2 regions of the Neobacillus sp. PS2-9 genome follow, and region 2 is predicted to be linked to the other one. Evidence: riboswitches for the same ligand, from Rfam matches in the RefSeq annotation. Region 2 holds a riboswitch; the other holds the start of a gene.
The links. A riboswitch is a leader RNA that binds a small molecule or an ion and turns the genes downstream of it on or off. The one in region 2 is predicted to bind cyclic di-GMP.
Positions count from the first base shown of each region.

Region 1: it holds a riboswitch for cyclic di-GMP, as region 2 does, so the genes downstream of both, RCG25_RS21605 (anti-repressor SinI family protein) here and RCG25_RS20065 (DUF192 domain-containing protein) in region 2, are expected to answer to the same signal.

Region 1 covers NZ_CP133269.1:4,311,061-4,314,270, forward strand. The annotation lists gene map (type I methionyl aminopeptidase) at 1-593, opposite strand, end outside; gene RCG25_RS21600 (helix-turn-helix domain-containing protein) at 854-1,186, shown strand; gene RCG25_RS21605 (anti-repressor SinI family protein) at 1,262-1,393, opposite strand; cyclic di-GMP riboswitch class I at 1,424-1,515, opposite strand; gene RCG25_RS21610 (pseudouridine-5'-phosphate glycosidase) at 1,778-2,692, opposite strand; gene RCG25_RS21615 (carbohydrate kinase family protein) at 2,689-3,210, opposite strand, start outside.
Region 2 covers NZ_CP133269.1:3,994,707-3,997,916, reverse strand. The annotation lists gene gerPC (spore germination protein GerPC) at 1-376, opposite strand, end outside; gene RCG25_RS20075 (spore germination protein GerPB) at 431-682, opposite strand; gene RCG25_RS20070 (spore germination protein) at 700-921, opposite strand; cyclic di-GMP riboswitch class I at 1,182-1,268, shown strand; gene RCG25_RS20065 (DUF192 domain-containing protein) at 1,396-1,737, shown strand; gene RCG25_RS20060 (Flp family type IVb pilin) at 1,754-1,936, shown strand; gene RCG25_RS20055 (A24 family peptidase) at 2,043-2,552, shown strand; gene RCG25_RS20050 (TadE/TadG family type IV pilus assembly protein) at 2,549-2,932, shown strand; gene RCG25_RS20045 (pilus assembly protein TadG-related protein) at 2,942-3,210, shown strand, end outside.

The DNA.
Region 1 (3,210 bases), 320 kb from region 2:
AAGACCATTCCCTCTTTAATTCTTGCCCCTTTTCCTGGCAGCCCATAATGAGGAACATCCGGTTTCTCATGAATCACAGCTCCTATGCCGTGACCAATAAAGTCTCTTACAACCGATAAACCTTCACTTTCCACATAGGTTTGGATCGCATGACCAATATCACCGATTCGATTGCCTACAACCGCTTGCTCAATACCTTTATATAATGCTTCCTTTGTCACTTTTAATAAATGCTCTGTTTCTTTAGAAATATTTCCTACCGCATAAGACCATGCAGAATCAGCTAAGGCACCATTATAATTGACGACCATATCAATGGTAACAATATCTCCTTCATTTAATGGCTCTTTTCTTGGAAAGCCATGGCAAATTTCATCATTGATACTTGCACATGTTGCATATTCATAGCCTTTATATCCCTTTTGCTCGGGTGTGGCCTTGTGTTCGCTTAAGAATTTATTAACAAACTGGTCAATTTCCCAAGTAGTTACACCTGGCTTAATTAATTTAGCAATTTCCTTATGACAGGCCGCAAGGATTTCTCCAGCCTTTTTCATCGCTTCAATTTCACGTTGTGATTTCAGGACAATCATTCTTTTCCCTGCCTTTTTGAATATTTTTATGTATAGTATGCTTTACGGTTCGCATTAAACTATATTCTCTTTTGGAAACACTATTAATAGTAACTCGAATCCGCCAATTTTTCAAAAGAACTTCTTACCCTTGGGCTTTTCAAGAGGACCATTTTATAATATTCACTATTTTGTCATATTCCTTCGTTCTTAATATGGTACTTTTTCATTCTTTTTGGTAGAATTAACGTATAAATATGTTTAATAGGTGTGTGAATGAAATGATTGGAGACCGCGTTAAAAAATTTCGCTTAGAAAAGAAGATGTCTCTTTCCGAACTTGCAGAGCAAGCTGGTGTCGCTAAGTCTTATTTAAGCTCTCTTGAAAGAAACCTGCAAAAAAATCCATCTATACAATTTCTTGAAAAAATTGCAGCCGTATTAAATTTACCCGTTGAACATTTTATCCATGAGCAAATTAATAAGGATGAGTTAGACAGTGAATGGATGAACTTAGTTAAAGAAGCAATGGGATCTGGCGTTTCAAAAGAACAATTTCGTGACTTCTTGGAATTTAATAAGTGGAGAATAAATCAAAATAGTAGTAACGAATAATTTTGTCTATAAAGAAGAAAAGCATTCTACAAAAGAAACCTCTTCTGTAGAATGCTTTTTTTAATATGTACCAAGTTAGTTCTTTTGACCATCTTGGTGAAGGAATTCCCGAACATCTGTAATAGATAAGCCAAGTTCCTTTGCTTCTAATATGAGCGCCATCCATTCCTGATCAATTACATCCACGTCTCTCTCTGTAATCAACATTATTCTCACCCCTAAAATACTTATCGTATTCCAGGTAACCCGGCCATCATAGCAAGCACCATGCCTACCTTAGATCCTCGGTTTTGCGTCCCTACTTTTCAACAGGTTTGCCCTTTTCTGTTCGTCCTACAACTTAAGTATTACATTCTTCCATTTATCCACTATTTGTTTAGGTAAAAATACTTAATACTAAATGATATGTTCATTATATCTAGTCCTTTTATAATAGGTTGTTGTTTTTTGTCTTTTTTTTATAATTTTCGAACTACTTTTATACACAAATTATCTTATTTTTCTACAAAAAATTCCTTTTACTACCATTTTCGAGAGAGGAAATTAAAAAAGGAAGGAAATTAGGTCAAATCCTCCCTTTAAAATGTATGATTATTTGTCGCCTTTTACTGCTGCAATAAGCGCACCTATTTTAGCATTGTGTTTTACTAGTGCAATATTTGCTTCTAAACTTGATCCTTCTGTTAGCTCTTTTACCCTGCTTAAGAGAAAAGGTGTGACATCTTTACCATGAATGTCCTTACTTTTGGCCTCGTTTAAAGCAACCTCTATAACCTTATTGATTACAGCTTCATCCATAGCATAGGGTTCTGGTATAGGATTGGCGATGACGATCCCACCTTGTAACCCTAAATCCCATTTAGCCTTCATTAACGCCGAAGCTTCTTCAGGGGAATCCACTCGGAAATTTACTTTATATGGACTTGTTCTCGTATAAAAAGCTGGCAGAATCTCTGTTTGATAACCAATGACGGGCACTCCGTTGGTTTCTAAATATTCCAACGTTAAGCCTAAATCAAGAATTGATTTTGCTCCTGCACAAACGACTGCTACATTTGTTTTTGCTAATTCCTGCAAGTCAGCTGAAATATCCATTGTTACTTCTGCTCCGCGGTGAACACCGCCAATACCACCTGTCACAAACACGTCAATTCCACCCATTTGTGCACAAATCATGGTCGCTGCTACCGTTGTGGCTCCATGTTTTTGTGCTGCGATTAAGTAGGGGAGGTCCCGCCGGCTTGCTTTCATGATCTCCTTACTAGTGGCTAAAAATTCTAAATCCTCTTCAGATAAACCAATCTTGATTTTCCCATTAATGATAGCAATGGTTGCTGGTACAGCCCCATTCTGACGGATAATTTCTTCTACTTCCCTTGCAGTCTCTACATTCTGAGGGTACGGCATCCCATGTGAAATAATCGTCGATTCAAGTGCAACAATGGGCTTACCTTCTCTTTTGGCTTTAAGTACTTCCTCAGAAAAGGACAGATATTCTTGGTTCATCGCTTGGTGACCCCTTTACTGAAGTATTTCTGATACGTTTCAAGTAAGGTTTTCTGGTTTAATTTGGGATTTACCGTTTCATTTGAATTTATGGTAATCAATGAACAGGAAAGACCAATTTTACATGAATCTTCGGTATTCAGCCCCTTAAGATAGCCAAATAAAATTCCGGCAATAAGAGAGTCTCCTGCCCCCGTTACATCTACAATCGGAACAGTCGGAGGTAGTAACGCCCCAGCTTCGCCAGCCTTTGTATAATAAATTAATCCCTTCTCACCTCGAGTAATAACTACTTTCTCCACACCTTTTTTCAAAATGACTTCAGCTGCTTGGTAGAAGTCTCCTTCTGATTTGATTTCTAGGTTAGATAACGCCTCTGCCTCTTTATGGTTGGCCACCAGCCAGGTTACACCTTCAAGGGATGCTGGGAGCTTTTCTGATTTCGGAGCGGAAACTGTAGCAATACAAATAGGCTTCATGAAGTTTTTACAGTCAGTAATTACTTGTTGAATGATTGT
Region 2 (3,210 bases):
TTTGGGTGGCTTCTACTATTGAAGGTAAATCTGTCTCAAGATATCTGTAAATTGCTTCTTCGATTTTCATGGATCGCTGCATTTGATCCTTCGGTGGAGGTGGGACGTTCATTTGCTGATTTTGAACGGCAAAGTCTTCAATTCCAGATAAGTCAGAAGGATTAAGTCCGATGTTTAATGTTCCTTCAAGAGTTTCTACCTTCAATTGATCAAATTTATATTCAATTTTATCGACTCGAATAGGATGCTTCTCCTTTATTTGCTTCATTTCTTCTTGCATTTTTTGAACAGTAGCCTCCAAGGTAACGATTCTCTTTTCCTGTGCTTGAATATACATTTGCAGCCATTGAAGGTATTGAGAATAATCCTGATACATGAAATCACCTCACTATAGATAGTCTCGAAGAACCCAAAAAGATAGCTGAAAGGTTTAGTTGTCTCCGTCTGCGTTGTCTTGCTTTCTAACAGCTGCCTGTAACGGAACGGCTGGTGTACCTACTAAGCTTCCTAGAGCTTGAATTGGCTTGGGGGATGGAGCTGGGGCTGTAAATCCCCCTGTATTATATAGGTATGCTGAAGGTTTTATCATTCCAGCACTTCCAATTTGCATAACAGATGAATTGGAAATACTTCCAATTCTTATGAAATTAATTTGAATTGACTGCTGAATATAGTAATTCATTTTAAACCACCCATTTTTTAAGCGTTGAGGGTAATTGGTTGATCGATTCCATCTTGGTCTGATGTATTTGTAGAACTCATGTTGTTGTTTAGACGTAAACTCTCCCCTGTATTAAAGGAACCAGCTCCAGAGAAAGTTTTGGCCGTAGAAAATGGCATAATTTTATACACATCACCAATATGGAAAACTGAACTGCTTCCAAGGGTAATAACCTGTGCAACTCCAACAATGGCTGGCATGATCAACATCCTTTTTATTGGTATCTATAAATTATATGTATGGGCGATTGTATGGTGAATGATTCGCCTAAATAAATTGGCAACTGAGGTAAATTGAGGATGATATTCGCATTTCATGTCGATTTTATAAGGGCATAGGTCGAAAATAGGTAAAAATACCTATAAATTTCGACGTAAAATAGTATATTAGTAGGATATTCCAAGAGAGGAAAAAGTCTTATTATGTGAGTAAGAGATCAGTCGGACAAACAAACACTGATTCTCGATAAAGGCAAAGCTGATGAAAATCAGTGACGCAAAGCTAAAGGGGCTAAGGTGCTTTTGCACTACGCCAGCCAGTTACCGAAAGAACAGGGTGTTTCATATTAGCACTACTATTTACTCATAGGTTTCCTATGTCTATTTAGCAGTCTATTTTACTAACCCCCCTTTCGGTAAAGGCGGGGTTATTTCTTTTATTCGGAGGTGAAATAAGTGAAAGTCGTGAATCTGTCAAACGGAGCGGAACTGGCAAACAATCTATCAACAGCTGATACCTTTTTTAAAAGATTAAAAGGGCTGATGTTTTCGAAAAGTTTACCAGCAGGACACGGCTTGTTAATCCAACCCTGCCAATCCATTCACACATTCTTCATGAATTATTCCATCGATGTCCTTTACTTAAGTGAAGATTTTGAAATTGTAGGCCTGGACGAAACGGTAAAGCCTGCAACAGTAGGAAAGTATCACAAAAGAGCAAAGTCAGTCTTAGAATTGCCAGCAGGCATGATTCAAAAAACGGAAACAAAAATTGGAAACTATTTAACTATAAATTGAAAAGGGGTTTTTACAAATGATGAAAAAAATGAAAGCTTTATTAACTGAAGAACAAGGACAAGGTATGACTGAGTATGGTTTGGTTTTAGGACTAATTGCAGTGGGTGTAGTGGCAGTTCTTGTTGCATTAAAAGGTCAAATTACACAATTGTTTAAGGATGCTCAAACAGCTATTTTTGGTGCTAACGCTGAAGGTTAATAAAAATTAATTTCTGATCTTATCTATTCATCATAGCCTTGCGTTCAATTTAAACGTGAGGCTTTTTTCTTGCAATGATACCAAATAGGAAAGGAGACAAAGAAGGATGTGGAGTACCTATTTATTAATTATTCTCTTAATCATTTGTGTAATCACCGACTTAAAGGAAAGTAAAATTTATAATGCGGTATTATTTCCCTTTTTAATAATTGCATGGGTGTTTCATATTATTACAGGGGGATGGCACGGGTTGACAGAAGCCCTCCTTGGTACCGCTGTTGGTTTGGGTATATTATTAATTCCTTATCTCCTAGGCGGAATGGGTGCAGGAGATGTGAAACTTCTTGCTGTAATCGGTGGAATAAAAGGAATAAGTTTTGTTTTAATGGCTTCAATATACATGGCACTTGCAGGAGGAATCATGGCCATCTTATTTCTATTTTATCGTAAAGGACTGTTAAAGAGAGTAATTTACCTGCTACATGGACTGCGTCATGGGATAAGACTTCCTCTATTGGAAGATAGCAACTCGATGAAAACAACTCTACCTTACGGGGTAGCTATTGCAGCGGGAGCTATCTATCAAGCATATTTTCCCGGAGTTCTTTTCCAATGAAAAAGGATGAGCGTGGCCAATCGTTGGTGGAAACAGCGCTTATCGTTCCTATTTTTCTATTAATTTTAGTGGGAATCCTTGATTTTGGTAGAGTGATTTATTCCTATGCGCATTTGCAGATGGCTGCGCAGGAAACGGTTAGGTTAGGTGGTCTCGGGAAGAAGGATGCAGACATTTCAACCTTCGCCCACCAATATATCCATTTAGGGGATCAGACAAAATTACAGGTGACGATTACTCCAGCAGATACAGTCAGGCATTCAGGTGACTATGTAACGGTAAAGCTAAAGTATCCAATGACTTTTTTAACTCCTATGATTTCTAAGTTTTTCCCTTCAGATTTTGCCATCGAAACAAGTTCAACGATTCGCGTAGAGTGAGGGATAAAAATGCGTAACTTTTTTAATAAATTTCTAAAGGATGAAAAAGGGAATGTTCTCATTCTAGGTGCAATCTCACTAATGACAATTCTATGCATGGCAGGTCTGGCGATAGATGGAAGCCTTATTTATATGGAAAAAGCGAAGTTACAAAAGGTTGCAAATGCAGCCGTTCTTTCTGGTGCACAGGAGCTGCCGAATACGGAACAAAAGGTTACTAATACGGTTCAATACATTTTAGATGCACATAAGGCAACTAGCACGTTAACAAATCTTGA